DNA from 3 places in the Flavobacterium sp. 140616W15 genome. Region 1 is predicted to be linked to each of the others. Evidence: riboswitches for the same ligand, from Rfam matches in the RefSeq annotation. Region 1 holds a riboswitch; each other region holds the start of a gene.
What was found. A riboswitch is a leader RNA that binds a small molecule or an ion and turns the genes downstream of it on or off. The one in region 1 is predicted to bind cobalamin.
Positions count from the first base shown of each region.

Region 2: another riboswitch for cobalamin. It lies ahead of EAG11_RS13110 (TonB-dependent siderophore receptor); the one in region 1 lies ahead of EAG11_RS05945 (cell surface protein).
Region 3: another riboswitch for cobalamin. It lies ahead of EAG11_RS06990 (TonB-dependent receptor); the one in region 1 lies ahead of EAG11_RS05945 (cell surface protein).

Region 1 covers NZ_CP033068.1:1,367,872-1,374,990, forward strand. Annotated here, with positions in the region: gene EAG11_RS05940 (DUF5074 domain-containing protein) at 1-1,957, opposite strand, end outside; gene EAG11_RS05945 (cell surface protein) at 1,993-3,204, opposite strand; cobalamin riboswitch at 3,336-3,521, opposite strand; gene EAG11_RS05950 (type IX secretion system membrane protein PorP/SprF) at 3,799-4,728, opposite strand; gene EAG11_RS05955 (T9SS type B sorting domain-containing protein) at 4,739-7,119, opposite strand, start outside.
Region 2 covers NZ_CP033068.1:3,040,541-3,047,659, forward strand. Annotated here, with positions in the region: gene EAG11_RS13100 (adenosylcobinamide-GDP ribazoletransferase) at 300-1,097, shown strand; gene cobC (alpha-ribazole phosphatase) at 1,082-1,618, shown strand; cobalamin riboswitch at 1,696-1,929, shown strand; gene EAG11_RS13110 (TonB-dependent siderophore receptor) at 1,957-3,819, shown strand; gene EAG11_RS13115 (YncE family protein) at 3,824-4,906, shown strand; gene EAG11_RS13120 (S41 family peptidase) at 4,984-6,441, opposite strand; partial or broken gene EAG11_RS13125 (RNA polymerase sigma factor) at 6,567-7,075, shown strand; gene EAG11_RS13130 (hypothetical protein) at 7,062-7,119, shown strand, end outside.
Region 3 covers NZ_CP033068.1:1,631,490-1,638,608, reverse strand. Annotated here, with positions in the region: gene EAG11_RS07005 (hypothetical protein) at 1-41, shown strand, start outside; gene EAG11_RS07000 (alpha/beta hydrolase family protein) at 264-1,085, shown strand; gene EAG11_RS06995 (DUF1810 domain-containing protein) at 1,216-1,575, opposite strand; cobalamin riboswitch at 2,029-2,238, shown strand; gene EAG11_RS06990 (TonB-dependent receptor) at 2,355-4,403, shown strand; gene EAG11_RS06985 (YncE family protein) at 4,400-5,545, shown strand; gene EAG11_RS06980 (cell surface protein) at 5,556-6,851, shown strand; gene EAG11_RS06975 (cell surface protein) at 7,027-7,119, shown strand, end outside.

The sequences.
Region 1 (7,119 bases):
AATTAAAACTAATTGTTATCGTTGCCTCTCCTGGACTTTGAGGTGTTAAAACCAACTCATCTTTTGTATTGATAGTGACAGATACAACAGCAGGATTAGTATTTGACTTAATCGATTTTACAATAGCAGCTGATAAATTATCAGTATCAGAAACAACGGTTTTTAAATCAATTACTGTAGCATTACTTATTGAAACTTGAGATGGTAAAGTAGTATTTACAACTGGCACACTATTATCCGGGAATACAGTTACAGAAGGAAACCAGTAATAATCATTTAAAACTATTGTATTTGTTAACGCTCCAGTGTTATCATAAATATGAACCCAGTTTTTTTGAAAATGTGGTCCGTATCCACTTTCTGTAGTATTTAAAATTAACTTATCAGAAACAGGATCAATGCGTAATGCTGCACCATATGGAATTTGTCTGGGAGATGGTGTTTGCCCCGGAATTGCCCCAAAATTTTCATTAAATGTTTTAGTGGCAACATCAAATCGTACAATCTGCGATCCTGAACTAAAAGAATTTATAGAATTAATCCAGTATAAAGCATTTTGTTGATTGCTATACGTGAAACTTCCTGCATTCCATGCTGCCCAAGTAGTAAAATATTTAGTAGTTGGAATAGGGTAGTCTGTAGTAGCAAAAGAGGTTGCATCAATATTGATTAATTTTTGATTTTGAATTGCCCAAACGCTTCCATCTTTGGCTTGAACAACCGACTGAAATCCACCTACAATAGTATTAATTACAGTATTTGTGGTTGGATCAATTATCAAAATTCCTTTATTCTGTGTTATCGCAAATACATATTGTGAGGTACGAATCATGTTTCCTATTTGTCCAGCACCTGCTGTTCCCGAAATAAGACTTCCTACCTGCATGTTAGCAATATCAAATAGATAAATTCCATTTGATGCTCCTATATACCCTTTATTTTCATTGACTCCTAAAAATGAACGTCCGTCTCCACCAATAGTTTCAAAGGCTGCAATTTTTTGCATTGTTTTTGCATTGGCAACAACCAATCTTCCAGCATCGGCTGCCTGCTTTGAAACAAAATAAAATTTATCTCCATATATTGTTCCATACTGTGTAGTTACTCCAAATGTTTGATTGTTATTGACAGTACTATAAACGCGATAGCTAACATTGCCACTATCATCAATAAAGTTTACAGATCCATTAGTGTGTCCAAACCAATCTTCATTTACCATAAAGAATCCTTTTGTAAAATCTGTTGCGAGCACAAAAGGAGTTACGGGATTAAATGTTGAAGCAATAGGAGCTTCTATCATCGATGGATTGTAACTCCAAAGATCCCAAGAACCATTTTCTAAAACACGACTGCTAGCTCCAGTAGTAGAATAGCTAAAATCAGAATCAGCGGGGTTCTTTACCCAATACGACCAATATCCGTTGGTAGCCCATCCTGATTGCCAGTGATCTGTAGCGTCTATAGCTGTAAAATTATCAAAATCATACCCAGATGTATTTACAAGACCATTTACTGGATAATGGGGATAGGTAGTATTTCCATCTTTGTAAAGTCCTATTGTATTTGTTCCGTTTAGGTCAAAACCCAATCCTCCGATTGCAGTTCCAAGCGTTGGACCAGAATCATATTGTAGCGCAAAAAAGCGATGATCAGCTTTTGCAATTGCTTTCACCATATCTACACCAGTTGCAGTGCCATCCCATCTAAAACCCCATACTAAGGCATCCGAATTTTTACCATCATTCCATTGTACAACCAAGGCTGCTTTATTTGCGCCGGTACCTACCCAGTACTTAATCGCATCAAAATCGATAGTACTGGTTGTACTTTTACTTTGTTGAATTTTGGCAGTTGAATTTTGCTTAAGATCATATCGAATTACTCCCTGTACTTTTACTTGTGCATTGACAAGAAATGTAAAAAGCAACAGAATTCTTAAAAAGTAATTTTGTTTCATTTATTTAATTAATTTAAAATTGTATAGTTTGTTTTTTATTTTATGTACAGGTCATAGGCACCAGAAACTTCTGTAGAGACTTCTCCCAACCAACCCGCTTCTTGATTTATTCCAGTATATACTTTAACGAAATCTATCCCAGGAAGTTTTACATATTTTCCATCTTTATCAACAGCCCAAGAGATATCAATATTAGATCCTTCATCATTATTTGGTGCATTATCAGCATATCCAAAGTCAAATGATTTACCAACCCAATAGTTTCCAGTACCGCTCTGATCGTAAAAATTGTTCTCGATTTTTGTGCCTGTTAAACTATATGAACCCTCAGAGATCCATAGTGGATAATAACTTTGAGCATGAAATGCACTTTGTGTTTTATAACCAGAATTCCCAAGATTATCTTGCCATTTAATATATTCTATGTTAGTTTGCCAAAATTCATCTCCAGCAACTGGTGGTTTGTTAGCATCAGGTTTAAAATAAGTAATGGTATAATTATTTACTGTAGTATTTTTAAAATATTCACTTCCTGCAATCTCATACCATTCATCTGCATCAGGTTTTCCATTTTTATTTTTATCATAAGCTACTAGAATAATCCCAGGTTCGCAAGATCCTGAGCGCGCTTCATTGGCTTCACTTCCCCAAAAGGCATTCCCTAAAATTTTAAAATCTCTTCCATCCATATTCGGAATTGTATGATCAAAACCAAATACGACGTAACCTCCAAATCCACCTAGTGAAATCATGCTTGCTTTTGATCCAACAAGGGCTTTTTTGGCTGTATTAATCAGGTTTGCTTCTGTATTTCCGGGTGAATATTCTGGAATCTCGTTAGTAAACTGACCAACTGCAGGACGGAAATCGAATACATTTGAGATGTATTTGCTATAATTCACAGGTTCTTTTGTTACATTGATTGCAGAAGTATATGTATTTACAACTCCATTGGTTTCTACTTTCAAAGTCAAAGGATAGTTCTTTAAATAAGGGCTAATGAAATCCAACTGCGAACTCTGAGAAATTATAGAATCATTAATACTCCATGTAAGTTTTGAATGGCTAGGCAGATTCGGAACAATGTTAAGAACATTAAAGCGGTTCACAGTGTATGATCCTGTGAGTACTTCAGTAGGATTTATAATTTCCTGATTTTCATCTTTATCAGAATCACATGCTATAAAACCTAGCAATAGAATCGATAGAAAAGTCAATTTTAAAATTTTAGAAGGATTTTTTTCCATATTTAATTGTGATTTATTTGAATAAAAAAGCAAATAATTACAACGCTTATGGAAATACAGAGGAATGATGGTACTGCCCGCATTTAAGCACACAAAACCAGCATTGTCCTTAGCTTTATTCCACGAAAGCGTCAAACATTATATTATCTGGCAGGTCTTCTGACTTACTCCATTTTTGAAATCCTTCCCATTAAATAACAGTGGATATATTTTTCAAAAACTTCTATGTGGAGCATACAGCAGCGGGTCTGTTTCGGATTCTCACCGAATTCCCTATTAAGTGCTTTTTATGGCGCACCAGATTGCGGCAAATGTATAGAAAATATAAATAGAAACAATTTTAAGCAAAATTACCAAACTAGTATTCTCATGGCTTTTGAACGCATTAGATATAGTTAGATTGGGATTATTTCAGTAAAGCGTTTTTTAAATTGGAATAATTTATTTTTTTATGAATTTAGATATCAAAAAATAAAACAAAAGAGATTTGTGTTTGTGTAATCATAAAAATAGACCTGTGACTATTATTTGATTGAGTGTATACAAATAGAATGCTGAAAAGGACTAATATCTTTTTTATGCTATTGTTTTTGTTTAATTTACACATTTACAATTGCTTACCCTGTTACTAAAATCAAATCCAACAGTTATCATATGGGTACCCGAATTATGATTTTGAAGTTGATTCAGGCTAATATTAAATGAGTAAGCGGCATAAAATCTATTTTGTCTAAATCCCACTAGGGGCGCAATAGAGTTAGGTTTAAACGACTGATCGGCTAATAGTCTTGCGCTTATACCTGCCCAAATATAATTATTGCCAGTCATTTTTCGAATTTTAAGATTAAGATCAAGACTGGAACGTCCATCACTTTCGTACAATTGATACAAAATAGAAGGTTCGTATTCTATAGAAGTAAATTTATTTTTCAAAAGAAAACCAGTATATAAATAGTAATTTCTAATATTTGTAGGCTCTTTTAAAATCGTTGGCTTTATTGACTTATCTAAAATATTTGCAGCATTAAAACTGATAAAAAAATTTTCTAAACGATACAAAAAGCTTAAATCAAAGTTTGAATTATTCACATTATAAGATTGAACACTTGGATCTGATGTGATAATATCAGATGCATCAATATTGAAATTAGTAAATTTATAAGAGAGTCCGAATGAAAGAAACTGATTATTATATTCCGATAAAGTAATATGATGAGCATAAGTTATTTGACCTCCTTTTTGAGAAGTGTTTCTGTTTTTATCATTAAAGAATACAGCTCCAAGTCCTGAGCGATCTCCTATCCTGACATCAAAAGACAGGGACTGCGTTTGTGGAGCATCTTTTACACCTAACCACTGTGTTTCTCCAGTGAAGCGTATTTTATAAAAATCTCCAATTCCGGCATAGGCTCCGGCAATTACATATGGATTATCTGCTAAATATTGACTGGTTGGCGGGAGTTGTAATTCTTGCCCATAAACAGGAAGACCAATTATTATAAAAAGCAATATTATTTTTTTCATCTTTCTTATTTTATCTAAATAAAGTCATTCCACCTATTAATTCTCTCCTGTCTTTGTCATTGTTTGTTTTAATAACATACCAATAATCCCCCATAGGCAAGGGTTTTCCTTGATATGTGCCATCCCATCCCATTGTTGTATTTCCTTTAAAACTGGTAATTAATCGTTGGTACCTATCAAATATTAAAACCTCTAAATCGGGATAATCTTCGATTCTTGTTGGATACCAATAGTCATTACTTCCGTTTCCATCGGGAGAGAAAAATTTTGGAAATTCGATTCCGGCATAGTCTAAATAGACAGTTTGAGTAGAGAAGCAACCTTTAATGTCTTTTACATAAATGGTATAGTTTCCAGAATGATCAATCTTAAAGACTGGATCAGATATATAATTATTAGGGGTGTTAATGCTGTATTGATAGGGAGCTTTACCGCCATAACCTGTTATTAAAAATTGATTTACTGCTGTTTCTGAAAAGGTAAAATCAGGATTTTCAATATCTTGTGTAACTAAAACAGTATCGCTTGAAGAGCATCCCAAAGCAATGTTTGTAACCGTTAAAGTATAAATTCCGCTGGAACTTACAACAGGGGTTAATGTGTTGGCTCCACTGACAATCGTTCCGCCAGTCCATAAATAAGTAACATTAGTACTCTCAGAGCCAGTACCATTTAACTTTATTGTTGGTTGAGTACAGCTAATTATGCCTGGACTGCCAGCTTTAGCATTAGGAGCAGTTTGCGTGTTTAGTGTTACAGTGGCTGTGGCGGTTAAGGTACATGGAGCTGTCGCATTTACAGTATAGGTATAAATAGTTCCAATAGCAGACCAAGTACCACCAGCATTGGGTGTTCCTCCAAGTTGAGCAAACAATTGCGCATGCGTAGGGACAGAATCAGAACACAAAGTTAAAATTCCGTTAGTTCCTGCATTAGGAGCTGTTTGTGTGTTTAGTGTTACAGTTGCTGTGGCGGTTAAGGTACAGGGAGCTGTCGCATTTACAGTATAGGTATAAATATTCCCAATAGCAGACCAAGTACCACCAGTATCGGGTGTTCCTCCAAGTTGAGCAAACAATTGGGCATGCGTAGGGACAGAACCAGAACACAATGTCAAAATCCCGTTAGTTCCTGCATTAGGAGCTGTTTGTGTGTTTAGTGTTACTGTGGCTGTGGCGGTTAAGGTACAGGGAGCTATTGCATTTACAGTATAGGTATAAATATTCCCAATAGCAGACCAAGTACCACCAGTATCGGGTGTTCCTCCAAGTTGAGCAAACAATTGCGCATGAGTAGGAACAGAATCAGAACACAAAGTCAAAACTCCGTTTGTTCCTGCATTAGGAGCAGTTTGTGTGTTTAGCGTTACAGTAGCTTTGGCGGTTAAGGTACACGGAGCTGTCGCATTTACAGTATAGGTATAAATATTCCCAATAGTTGACCAAGTACCACCAGCATCGGGTGTTCCTCCTAGTTGAGCAAATAATTGGGCATGCGTAGGGACAGAACCAGAACACAATGTCAAAATTCCGTTAGTTCCTGCATTAGGAGCTGTTTGTGTGTTTAGTGTTACTGTGGCTGTGGCGGTTAAGGTACACGGAGCTGTCGCATTTACAGTATAGGTATAAATAGTTCCAATAGCAGACCAAGTACCACCAGTATCGGGTGTTCCTCCAAGTTGAGCAAACAATTGCGCATGCGTAGGGACAGATCCTGAGCACAATGTCAGAACTCCGTTTGTTCCTGCATTAGGAGCAGTTTGTGTGTTTAGCGTTACAGTAGCTGTGGCAGTTAAGGTACAGGGAGCTGTCGCATTTACAGTATAGGTATAAATAGTTCCAATAGCAGACCAAGTACCACCAGCATCGGGTGTTCCTCCAAGTTGAGCAAACAATTGCGCATGAGTAGGGACAGATCCTGAGCATAATGTCAGAACTCCGTTAGTTCCTGCATTAGGAGCAGTTTGCGTGTTTAGTGTTACAGTGGCAGAAGCGGTTAAAGTACAGGGAGCTGTCGCATTTACAGTATAGGTATAAATATTCCCAATAGCAGACCAAGTACCACCAGCATCGGGTGTTCCTCCAAGTTGAGCAAACAATTGCGCATGAGTAGGGACAGATCCTGAGCACAATTTCAAAACTCCGTTAGTTCCTGTATTAGGAGCTTTTTGTATGGTAATGGTTTTAGTTACTCCAGTTATAATTTGACTACAGATACCATCTGTACTATTTGTTAAATTCAAAGTTGTATTTGAGGTTGGTGATGGAATCGTTACCGTTACTGAGCCCGTAGTTCCTATTACAGCAGTTCCAGAAATAGCTCCAGTATAGCTTACAAGATCTCCCGTTGTTCCTGTTATTGTAAAAATAGCATCTGACCCTGCACAAATGG
Region 2 (7,119 bases), 1.7 Mb from region 1:
GATAAATCTGGAGGCAATTCAATTTCTAAGATTGTCAATAAAATAAAATAACAATCTTAGAAATTGAATTGCCAACATCTTTAGATGTTGTTTTATTAAATGACAAACAAATTGGCTTTAGCCAAATACTTAATAGCAGCATGATTTTAATAAATATACTCCAAAGTAACCTAACAAAAGCATCAATACATAAAAACAAATTTTATAGACAATCTAAATATTGAATTGCCAACATCTTTAGATGTTCGTTAACAATAGGTTAATCATATTGGCTTTAGCCAAATAAACAAAATCATTAAATGAAAAAACAACTCCATATATTTTTTACTGCATTAATGTTCTACACAAGGATTCCTTGTCCTAAAAACATCGATCATAATCCTGATTATCTTAATAAAGCAAGTCGTTATTTCCCTTTGATAGGTTGGATTGTTGGAGGGATTTCTTTTCTGGCTTTTTATGGAGCTTCATTTTTAGTATCATTATTTGCTGCAGTAATTATAGGAATGATTGCTGGAATCTTGACTACAGGAGCATTTCATGAGGATGGTTTTGCGGATGTTTGTGACGGTTTTGGTGGCGGTTGGACCAAAGAAAAAATCTTACTTATCATGAAAGATAGTGCCATTGGAGCGTATGGAGCTATTGGCGTTGTATTATTATTTTTATTGAAATTTCAATTACTTTCAGAACTAGTAACAACAGAAATAATTACAAACCAGAAATCAACATTCACAATTTTATTATTATTTATTGCAGGACATTCTATTAGTCGTTTGGTGGCTATAAGCATTGTATTTACTCATGAATATTCTCGTGAAGATGCTTCAAGCAAAAGTAAACCAATCGCTAAAAGTTTTAGCTGGAAAGAAGTTGTAGGCTCTTTCTTTTTTGGTTTATTACCTCTTTTAGTTCTTTCTTATTTTCAGTACCAAATACTGTTGGTCATACTCCCAGTCTTTCTTGCTCGTTATTTCTTAGCTCGTTATTTCCAAAAATGGATTGATGGTTATACAGGAGATTGCCTAGGTGCCACACAACAAGTTTGCGAAGTTATTTTTTACTTAAGTGTTATAGCAATATGGAAATTTATTTAGTTCGCCATACCGAAACTGTTTGCGAAAAAGGAATTTGTTACGGTCAAACCGATGTAGATATTGCTGAACCTTACGATTTGATTTTTGATAACATCGCAAAGCAATTGCCTGGTGATGCAATCTTATATTCTAGTCCATTGAAACGTTGTGCATTACTTGCTAAACATATCCAAAAAGAAACCAAAATTTCAAACTACCAAGAAGACAAACGCTTGATGGAAATGAATTTTGGCGATTGGGAAATGAAAAATTGGAATGAAATTGCTCAAGAAGATTTAAATCCGTGGATGGAAGATTTCGTAAATATTCGAGTTCCAAACGGAGAATCTTTTATTGATTTACATCAAAGGGTAACTCATTTTATAGAAAACGAAATACTTATCAAAAAACCATCAAAGGCAATTATAATTACACATGCTGGAGTTATTCGAAGCATTTTATGTCTTTTGAATTCACTTCCTTTAAAAGATGCTTTTCAAAACAAAGTCGATTTTGGACAGGTTATAAAAATTACAATATAAAACTATAAACGAAACCTTCGATTTACATTCTGGGTTAAAGTCTAAACAAAATTGATTTTTAAGCATTTTTAACTTTATATTTGTAGCCACATTAAGGTTGTGCCATATTTATTAGACACATTAAAAGGGAATCAAGTAATTGAAGTTTGAAATTATCAAAATCAACATTCGTAAATCTTGAGCTGTACCCGCAACTGTAAACTTAGTTCCGAAAGGAATGCTTGTTGTTAACTACAAAACCACTGTTTTAAAACGGGAAGGAAAACAACAAGACGTAAGCCAGGAGACCTGCCTTTGTTAACAAATATCGAACTCTCGGGAAAAAGAGTTTAGAAATTATGACATTACAAAAGTTATACATCTGTCTTTCACTCTTAGCTTGCCAATTTATTTTGGCACAAAATGATTCTATAACAAAATTAAAAGAAGTTATAGTTTCAGATACTAACCTCAAGAAATACTCAGACTCACAATCGGTTCAATTACTTAATGATTCTATTATTAATAAAAACCAAGCATCCTTAACATCTCTTTTAAATTATAACACTGTTATTTACTTTAAGGAAAATGGACTAGGAATGACTTCTGCACCTTCTTTTAGAGGAACGACAGGCGCCCAAACTGCAGTTATTTGGAACGGAATAAACATCAATTCTCAATTTTTAGGTCAAGCAGATTTTAATACAATTGGAACTAGAGATTTCAACTCTATTGCTGTAAAAGCCGGAGGAGGAAGTGTATTATATGGAAGTGGCGCAATAGGCGGAAGTATTCACTTAAATAATGACATACGTTTTAAAAAGGATTTTTCTAACCATTTGTTTCTCAGTGGAGGCAGTTATGATACTTATAGCACAAATTATCGTGCTAACGTTTCGTCCGACAAATACAGCATTCAAGTTAATATTTCCAGAAATAGTTCTGATAATGATTTTAAATACCCTGGAACTACTGATCAAAAAAACATTAATGGTGCATACTATAACACGAGTATGAATACAACATTTGGTTATAAAATAGACTCTAAAAACTCCTTGAAATTATATAGTCAGTTTTATGATGCAGAGCGTCATTTTTCTTTGACTTCTCCAAACGCTACCAAAACAAAATATAATGACTTTAACACTCGTAATCTTTTAGAATGGGAGAATACATTTAATCGGTTTACTTCTAAATTAAGGATGGCACATATTGGAGAATCTTATAAATATTTCCCAAGTATTACCTCCGATTTTTATACTTATGGAAAAGTTGAAACTTCTATTATAAAATATGATTTAGCTTTTGATGTAAATGACAAGATTAAACTGAATTCTATCATTGATTATAATCGTAATAAAGGATATGGCTCTAGTATAAATAATGTAAAAAGGCAAGTTGGTTCTGCTAGTTTATTATTACAGCATTTCGTAACTGACAAATGGGATTACACAGCTAGTATTCGTCAGGAATTAACAGATAATTATGGAAATCCTTTTCTTTTTTCTTTAGGAACAAGGTATCAATTTACAGATTTTTATCGCATAAAATTAAACGCTTCTAAGAATTTCAGAATGCCTACTTACAACGATTTATTTTGGGAAGGAAGTGGTAACCCTGATTTAAAGCCTGAAACTTCTTATCAGGGAGAAATCGGCAACGAGTTTTTTACAAAAAAATTCTCATTATCTGTAACTATGTATTACAATTCGATAAAAGATTTATTACGTTGGGTACCATCCCAAGGTGGTGGTGATAACTGGTCTCCAGAAAACACAAGCAGAGTAAGAGCTTATGGTGCTGAAGTACTTTTAGAATGGAGAACAAAAATAGAAAATCATAATTTCACACTTAACGGAACCTATGCCTATACTGTTTCAGAAAGCAAGCAATTAATTAAAGGCGAATTATTTTATAAACAACTTATATATGTCCCTTATCATAAATTAACTGGATCTGTTTCTTACAATTGGAAAAAAGTTTCTTCTTACTTTCAATACTTATATAACGGAGAAGCATTTAGCACTCCTTTTAATAATCCTGCTACCAAAGTGAAACCTTATAACGTTGGTAATCTAGGAATTGATTATGACTTAGGAAAAAAGAACAGTTACAAAATTGGATTACAAATACTGAATATCTGGAACGAAGATTACCAACCAGTTATTGGAAGACAAATGCCTGGAAGAAATTACACCATATATATAAACCTTAACTTTTAATACCATGAAAAAATTTAATAAGCTATTTTTAGCTGTCATTGTAAGCGCTACATTTTTTGCATCTTGTAGTAATGACGACGATACCATTACTCCAGAACCAGAACCTGCACCACGTGGAAATTACGAAGGAGGACTATTTATTATCGAAGAAGGTGTTTTTGAAAAAGTAAATGGATCTATTTCCTATTTATCAGACGACTTAAAACTCGGGAAAAATGTTTTTTCTTTAGTTAATGAAGGTAAAAATATTAAAGATGCTCCTCAAAGCATTGGTTTTAATGGTGATTATGCTTACATCATTGTAAATAGAGGAAATAAAATTGAAGTAGTTAACCGAAATACATTTAAAAGTATTGCTACAATCAACACAAAGATAAATAGCCCAAGATATATTGCATTTGCAAATGGAAAAGGATTTATTACAAACTGGGGTAACCCAGTAGACCCTTCAGATGATTATGTAGCTGTCATTGATTTAACAACAAATAAAGTTACATCAACAATTCCTGTTGTTGAAGGTCCTGAGCAAATAATCGAAAATGACAACAAACTTTATGTAGCTCACAAAGGTGGTTGGGGCCAAGGAAACTCATTATCTATTATCGACGCTAGTAATAATACAGTTACAAAAAACTTTGCAGTAGGAGACGTACCTAGTTCATTAGTAAAAGATAATGGCACTTTATATGTTTTATGTAATGGACGACCATCATACGTTTCACCTGAAACAACTGGTAAATTAGTAAAAATTAACATGAGTAACAATACCGTTTCATCTACAATTGATTTTCCTGGCATCACTCATCCTAGCTTCTTAGCTATTGAAAACAACAAACTGTATTATACTGTTGGAAATAATATCTATGCTGCATCAACAAGCACAACAACGTTACCAACTACAGAAATATTTAAAGCAAAAGAAGTTAGTGCTCTTTATGGCTTTGCAGTAAAAAACAACAATATATATATTGCTGATGCAGTAAATTTTCAAGACCCTGGAGATGTTTATATTTATTCTTTAACAGGAGTTTTATCTAATGAATTCAGTGTTGGAATATCACCAAATGGCTTCTATTTTAACAAATAGTAAATTAAAAATCTTAATTTCATATCTTACTTATTTTCAACAAAAAAGGCTTTCTATCGAAAGCCTTTTTTGTTGAATTATCTATCTTGTAACGCTCTCAAGAGCCCTTCTGGAGCTTTATCCAAATACATTTGATTTCGAATACCATCTATTGATTTTGAATCGGTAAAATACTCAAACACTTTGTCATCTTTAGGCAGAATCATTTTACCTGTTCCAATAATTTTTGAAACTGCAGCACCTAATAAAGGTTCAGTAGTATACTCTCCTAAAACGCCTAACGCATTTACAGATTCTATTACACTATATGTAGGTGTTAATCCGTTAGTGTATTCTCCAAAGCCTACAGAATTAACAATTTTTAAAACAATGGGCTGCATAGCATATTTATGACTCGGATTTCTATTCATTTTACCAAAAGTAGGTGAATCATAAAGAGTAACCGACCCCACATTTTTACCTATAGTAACATCACCTATTTGTACTACATCAATGTATGGTTTTAACCCATTAATAACCAATTCACTTGCCGATGCAGTACTTTTAGTAGTTAAGATATATACTTTAGCTAGTTTCAAACTTTTTAAAGCAACTCCATTAAATCTATCTACAAACCTATTATTAAGTAATTCCGGATCTTCAGTTTCATAATACTTATTGAGCTTATTATTCCATTTTTGCTTAGAAAAAACTTCATCAGTAAACTGTCCTGTAATCATACTTGCCAATCGGGTTGCCGTTTGTACAGAACCTCCCCCATTATATCGCAAATCAAGAACCAAATCAGTAACACCTTTTGATTTTAATTCTCCAAATGCCGCGTTTAATTGATCATCATAGTTTCCATAAAAGCCATTATACATCAAATACCCTATTTTATGACCATCTTTTTCTATCACTTTATTGATGAAAATTGGATTTTCATCCAAAACTGATTTAGTAAGCGTAATCGATTTCCCATTTGGAACAAATGCCGTCCCATTATAATCCGTTAGATTTATAGTATAACTATCTGGTGCAAGCAGCGTTCTATAATTATCATAAGTGATTTGAGTTCCGTTAATACCATAAAATAAATCTCCACGTTTCACTCCTTTGTTTGCAGCATCAGAGTTAGGCAAAATATAACGTACAAAACCAATCAAATCATTAGAACCTTTGGACTTTGGACTTAATTTAAAATCTATTCCGTTATTTTTTGATGTTCCTTGAAGTTCTTGTTCTAAAACCGTATAATCATCAACAATCCAGCTAAACCTATCTATTGATGGATCTACACGCAAAGAATTAAATAATGTTTCAGGATCTGGATACCCCCTCAAAAAAGAATTTAATGCTTCTTGATTATTATTAAAACGGTCATCAGCTAAATTAGGAACATCACCTTGCCACAAATAATACTGATTCAATCCTTTCCAGATAAAATCTTGTACTTGTAAATTTCTAGGAGCGCCCACATCATCTTGATCTTGGCAAGCTTGAAAGCAGAATACAGCTAAAAATAATAATATTACGGTTCTAAATATTGTCTTCATATAGTAGGTATCAATATAATACTAACGTAAAAATACTATCTTTAGTTTTATTTCTTACACATTTGTAACAAAAATAATTCTGCATCGTCTTGATACTATAAGCGAACCTAAAATTTATCATTTTTATGAATCAAATCGTTTTCATCCAGTTGGTAAATCCTTTTAAAGACAAAGTATTTCGTCTGGCGAAACGATTACTAACAAGTACTGAAGAGGCCGAAGATGCTTCGCAGGAAATATTAGTAAAGCTATGGAATAAAAAAGAGACTTTAAATACCTATAATAATGTTGAAGCTCTAGCAATGACAATGACCAAAAATTATTGTTTGGATCAATTAAAATCAAAACGGGCTGGCAATATTACTCTTGTACATACGAATTACAAAGACAAGGAGCCAGAATTAGATCAAAAAATTGAAGATAATAATAGTTTAGAATGGGTAGAAAAAATAATGAATCAATTACCAGAACAGCAACAAATTTTAATTCAGTTGCGGGATGTCGAACAATATGAGTTTGATGAAATTGCCAAAATAGTTAATATGAACGAAACTGCTATACGCGTAGCACTTTCAAGAGCTAGAAAAAAATAAGAGAATCTATGCTTAATACACATCAATATGGAATTAGATAAAATAGAAATAATATTAGAAAAATACTTTCAGGGAGAAAGTACTA
Region 3 (7,119 bases), 260 kb from region 1:
TAATAAAGCGTTGTCCTTTTGGACCTAAAGCAAAGCATTAAATCGTTTGTGCTCTATTAGAATTTTTATTTAGTTAATTCCTCATTATTACCCAATTTTCTCTACAGCCAAGTTCAGAATTCTTTTGTACAATTTACTATTAGGAATATGAACACTTAATTGGACTGTATACGTAAAGAAATAAATTTTTAATTCCTCAACATATGTAAACATTTTTGCTTTTTATATACCTGACTTTTGCCATGTAAATAAAAACTAAAAAAATGAAAACATTACTTACTACAGTTGCATTACTTGCATTATCGTTATCAATTTCTGCTCAAAAAATCATTCATAAGAATGTATATAGCAAAAAGATGAACAAGGAAATAGAAACTGTAATTATTACTCCAAAATTTGTAAATGGTGAAAAATACAAAACCATTTATATACTCCATGGTTATAGCGGCAATCCGGATAGAACCTACAAGCAAGATATCCCAGATCTTGTAACCAAATCTCAAAAATATAAAACTATTTATGTATTGCCCAATGGCAATTTTAATAGTTGGTATGTAGATAGTCCTGTTGATAAAACTTCTCAATATCAAACCTTTATTGGAAAAGAATTAGTTGATTATATCGATGCTAATTATCCAACGACACAAAATAGAAAATCTAGAGGAATCTTAGGATGGAGTATGGGTGGATATGGCGCAACAAATATCGGAATTGCATATCAAAATACTTTTTCAATAGTAGGTAGCACCTGTGGTGCATTGGATTTTAATCGATTTGGAGAAAGCTTCCACAATTATCAGGTGGATAAAGTTTTAGGTGAGTTTAAAAATTTACCAAAGCAATACCTAACATTTGATAAAACGAAACAGATGAAAGCGTCAAATCAGTTTTATATATTCGATTGCGGTACCGAAGATGCTCAAATGATAGCTATGAACAGAGATTTTCATAAACTCCTAATAAACGAAAAAATAGTACATCTTTATATTGAATCTCCAGGAGCACATGACACAGAATACTGGAGTAAAGCATTATCTAATCAGTTAGTATTATTTGAAAATTATTTTAATAATGCTAAAATGTAAGGATGAAGATTGTATTGTTTTGATGTATAAAAAATGATATGATTATATAAACTAAAAAAACACTACAGATTTGCGTGGGCAAATACGACGTAGTGTTTTTTTTGAGTAAATAATCTATTGTAATACTGCTTTATAACAGTGTAGTTGTTTCAATAGACGCCTCTATAATTGAATTAATAATGGACAAAGTAAGCGGGTCTTGTTCTCCTGAAAAGAAAGTATCTAATACTTCCTGAAAAATAGGATTACTATTTTCTACCAAAGTAAAAAGCGTCATCGAAGATCTCAATTTTCTAGCTTCTAATTCTCCTAGAATTGATTCAGCAGATTTCATTTTAAAAGTTAGTATTAACTCAGAAATCTCGATAAGATGTTTTCCTAGGATGGGATGCGCGACAAATTCAGCCGCTTCATTTAAATCTAGAATAGCATAGTATTTAGAAGTATCGCTAGTACCTAATCCTGCAATTTGAGGGAAGATAAACCACATCCAGTGGGTTTCTTTTTGCCCTTTTTTATTTCAGAAAGAGCAGTAAGATACAGATGGTTTTGTGCTTCTAAAAAGCGGATTAAATCTTTGTTTGTGTTTGGCATTATAATGTCTTGTTGGGTAAAAAAAGAGTGCAAAAATACTTAAAAATATAGGTAATTCCAAATCAAAGATACAGGTAATGTGTGTTTTATGACAAAGTAGTGTAATATCTTACTTTAATTACAGTATAAAATAACTTCAATTCTTAGTAACAATTTAACAGCAAAATAGGAGGGATTATAGCCTTATATTATCCCTTTATAATGCCATATATGCATTCACTATTTGAATTAAGAAACACAAGAAGCTTATTGTTTTAGCTAATTATAGATATGACATTATTTTTGATGATTTTATTGCAAAAATTATAATTTTATTAAATAACAATTATTTTTTATGAAGTATAGTTATATCTTTGCTTAAAATTTTGGTCTATTTTTTCTTATAATTTAAGTTAAAATAGTTAAAAGGGAATCAGGTGTAAATCCTGAACAGGCCCGCTACTGTAAGTTCTATATAAGTCTTTAAACGTTACTAATGTCACTGTTTGCTCAAGCAAATGGGAAGGCAGTTTTAAGGATAGAATAAGTCAGGAGACCTGCCAAAATCACATAGTTTAAAACTTTCGAGGAACAAAGTTGAAGAACAAGAAATTCACCCTATTATTCTATAATGGGCTTTTTTTCTTATGCTTCTGCATTATTATACCCCGATAAGTTTTTATAATTTATTTAGTGATGTATAATAAAAACAAAGTCCCTTTATTCGTTTTAACGTTATTTACTCCATTTTTGCTTTACTCTCAAGCATCTAATGATAGTATTCGTAAATTAAAAGAAGTAATTCTAAAAACTAAGCCTTATCAAGAAGTAATTCCTGTGCAAAGTCTTTCTGGAAAATTACTAGAAAACTTAGCTAGTCATAATGTTGCAGATGCACTACGCTATTTTGCAGGAACTCAAATTAAAGATTATGGAGGACTTGGAGGACTTAAAACTGTAGATGTCCGTAATATGGGAACACACCACGTAGGTGTTTTTTATGACGGCATACAACTAGGAAATGCACAAAACGGAGTCACTGATTTGGGTAAATACTCCTTAGATGACATGGAATCTCTTACCATGTACAACGGTCAAAAAAGCGAAATTTTTCAGTCAGCAAAAGACTTTGCAGCGGCTTCTACTATTTATTTAAGAACCAAACGGCCTGTTTTTGAAAATGGAAAAAAAACAAATCTATTGGTTCGATTTAAAACCATGTCTATAAATTATTTCAACCCGTCTTTTAGATGGGAACAAAAATTAAGTGACAAAGTAAGTATGAGCGTGAGTTCTGAATATATAAAATCTAATGGTGAATACAAATTTAGATACAAAAGAAACAATCAGGACGGTTCCGTAGCCTACGATACCACAGCCACAAGACATAATAGTGATATAGAAGCACTACGATTTGAATCAGGTCTTTACGGAAAAATGAAGAATGGATCTTGGGACGCTAAAGTATATTATTACGATTCGGATAGGGGAGCACCAGGAGCAATTGTCGAAAATAAGTTTTCTGATGGTTTTAGACAATATGATAAAAATTTCTTCGCACAAACCTCACTAATTAAAGATTTTTCGAAAAAATACAAATTTCAGGCTAAGGCAAAATATGCTTATGATTATACGCATTATGTTGCCAGAGATACTACGAATATATTAGGCGAAACAGTAACCGAAGGAGCACAATCGGACGATAGTTATTATCAGCAGGAAATATACTTCTCAGCTGTAAATATGTACAACATATTACCCACATGGGATGTTTCGTTATCTACCGATTTTCAATACAATAAACTTAATGCTACGAGAAAAGGCATACAGACTCAATTTTCTTTTCCGCAACGTTATACAGCATTATTTTCTTTGGCTAGTTCCTTTAGGCTAGGGCAGTTTAAAGCATTAGGTAGTGTTGTTGGTACTTATGTTCAGGAGGAAGTGCGATATAACGCTAAAGCTCCTGATAAAAAAGAGTTTACTCCTGCCTTATTTATAGGATATACCCCATTTAAAGACTACGATTTTAATTTAAGAGCATTTGCAAAACGCATTTTTAGAATGCCCACTTTTAATGATTTATACTATACTATGGTTGGGTCAAGTACTTTAAGACCCGAATATATGAACCAATATGATATTGGATTCACTTATAATTTGCCCATTGAGAATAGTTTCTTTGATAAAATATCTATTCAGGTAGATGGTTATTACACCAATACCAAAGATAAAATTGTAGCAGCTCCAACAGGAAATTTATTTCGTTGGATGATGACCAATATGGGACAGGTGAAAGGGAAGGGGATAGAATCGGTACTTAATGTGGGAATGCATATTGGCAAAGTAAACTTAGCTACCAATCTTACCTATACTTATTCAGAAAGCAGGGATTATACCAAATTTGCTGGACTGGAATTATCATCTTATGGAGATCAAATACCTTACACGCCTTGGCATAGTGGGTCTGGGATATTAAATGCTGATTATAAAACATGGAATTTCAACTACAGTTTTGTATATGTAGGAAAACGATATAACGGTAATGTAAACAATATTAAAATCAATGAAATTCAGCCTTGGTACACTCATGATCTAGCAGTACAAAAGTCTTTTACTTTAAGTAAATATTTGATAAAAGGAACAATAGAGCTAAACAATGTACTTAATCAGCAGTATGAGGTTATATACAATTATCCTATGCCAGGACGTACAATGAAATTTATAATCAGCATTGCGCTATGAAAAAGATAACTACACAATTAATTCTAGGTTTATTTATAGCCCTTTCTTTTACTTCTTGTAGAGAAGAAGAAACCATTTTTCCATCATCAGATAAAAGTGTTGCTGCACCAAGAAGTGACGGAAAGATAGAAGGTTTTTATCTCCTTAACGAAGGGAATATGGGGATGAACCGGGCAAGTATTGATATATTTAATTACAGAACCGGAAACTATACAACCGATATTTATTCTGAGAGAAACCCAACAGTTATAAAAGAATTGGGTGATGTAGGCAACGATATAAAAATATATGGCAATAAGGTTTATGCCGTAATCAATTGCTCAAATAAAGTTGAAATAATCGACAAATGGTCGGCAAAACGTATCAAAAAAATTGATATTCCTAATTGTCGTTATGTCGCTTTTTATAAAGACAAAGCCTATGTGAGTTCTTATTCAGGACCTGTAGCCATTGATCCTAATGCAGAGATTGGTTTTGTTGCAGAAATCGATACCACTTCATTAGAAATTAAACGCAAAGTAAATGTGGGCTATCAACCAGAGCAAATGGTGGTAAGTAACGGAAAATTATATGTTGCCAATTCAGGAGGTTACAGAGTCCCTAATTACGACAGAACAGTGTCTGTAATAGATCTTGAAACTTTTACTGAAATAAAAAAGATAGATGTAGGTATCAACCTTTATAGTATGCAAATAGACAGCCGAGGAGATATTTATGTGAGTTCCAGAGGAGATTATTACAATACACCATCAAACCTGTTTGTAATTGATACTAAAACAGATGAGAAAAAAATGCAACTCGATATTCCAGTTTTAGGAATGTGTTTAGTAGATGATTTACTCTATTTCTATAGCGTATCATGGAGCTATCTAACCAATAGTAATAAAGTAACCTACGGGATATTAGATACAAAAACCAAAAAGATAATTAGCGATAAGATAATTACAGATGGCACAGATAAACAAATAATGATTCCTTATGGATTACAGGTAAATCCCGAAACAAAAGAAATTTACATCACCGATGCACAGAATTATGTTGTAACAGGCTATATCTATTGCTTTACCCCAGAGGGAAAACTAAAATGGAAAACTACCGCGGGAAATATACCTGCCCATATTGCTTTTATAACCAAAAACTAAAATAGTAATTATGTATAATAAACCTTTAAAACATTTCCGAGCGTTATTCTTTATACTCGCGGCAGCATTGGTAACCAATTGCTCTAGTGGAGACGATGGTACAGATAACGGCAATCCACCAACAGGAGGTATTGCAAACAATGAGTATAATGCACAAAGAGCTACCATACTAGCAATAACTATAAATAGTACAGCAAGTACAAATGCAACATACAATTGGAGTATGACAAATGCTCCATCAGATAATTATTCTTTGGTAAATACCACAGCAAAAGAAGCCTTGTTTGTAGCTGCAGAAATTGGAACTTATGAATTATCAGTAATTATAAACGATAAGGGGACTACACAAACACAAAAAGTAAAAGTACATATAAGTAAAGAGGCTAAAGAATATAAAACCTTTATCGCCAAAGTATTTGATTTTAAACCAGCACCTGGGCAGTTTATTAATGATTTACCAGCTGCCAATGATGGAGAAACATTTGATAAAATTTTAACGAGAGCCAATTCCTATCTAACCAAGAAAAACGGAGATCTAATTTCACTTGGTGCATTTGGCGGTTATATCGTTTTTGGTTTTGATCATACAATTGTAAATGTGAAAGGCAAACGCGATTTTAGAGTGTTAGGAAATGCTTTTTGGGCAGACGCTAATCCTAATCCAGATGCAACCATGCGAGGTGGGAGCAGTGAGGCGGGAGTTATAATGGTGTCTTACGACAAAAATAAAAACGGACTTCCAGATGATGAATGGTACGAAATAGAAGGAGCAGGACATAAAATGGAAAAAACTATCAAGGATTATGAAATCACTTATTATAGACCAGATCCAAACAAAGTTCCTGTTCCTGGAGGTGGTACGGGAACAGTGCTTTTTACTGATGTAGAGTATATATTATGGAAAGACAATCAGGGGAAAACAGGTTATCTAGCACAAAACAATGCTTATAACCACTCACTAGACTATTGGCCAAAATGGCTTAAAGATCAAGATAAAATCACTTTTAAAGGTACAAGATTACCCGATAATGCCGTTGATGAAAGCGGCACAGGAAGTTATTTTGTTCAGTATGCGTTTTTATACGGATATGCTGATAATGCTCCTAATAATGACAATGACTCAGCAATAGATATTGATTGGGCTATAGATAAAAACGGAAATAAAATTCACCTTCCTGGAATTGATTTTGTGAAAGTTTACAATGGTCTCAATCAGCAAGCAGGATGGCTCGGAGAAACTTCTACCGAAATAATGGGAGCAACAGATTTGCACCTTTTAGGAGAAAATATTCCGACGAGACCATAAATTAAAAAGGATTTTAAATTAAAACTATAAAACCAGAACCCATGAAAAAAAAGTAACCCATTTATTATTCCTTGCCTTCTTAGTTATAGGATGCAGTAGTAGTGATGATGATACAAAATCAGAAGAAGGTATAAAACCAACAGAAATTACACTTCAAGAAAAACATGAAGTAGCTATGTTTAGTGTGCTCAATATAAATAGTAGTACAACAGTTAAAAATCCAAATTACGAATGGGTTTTAACAAAAAATCCGTTAAACAAAACTACA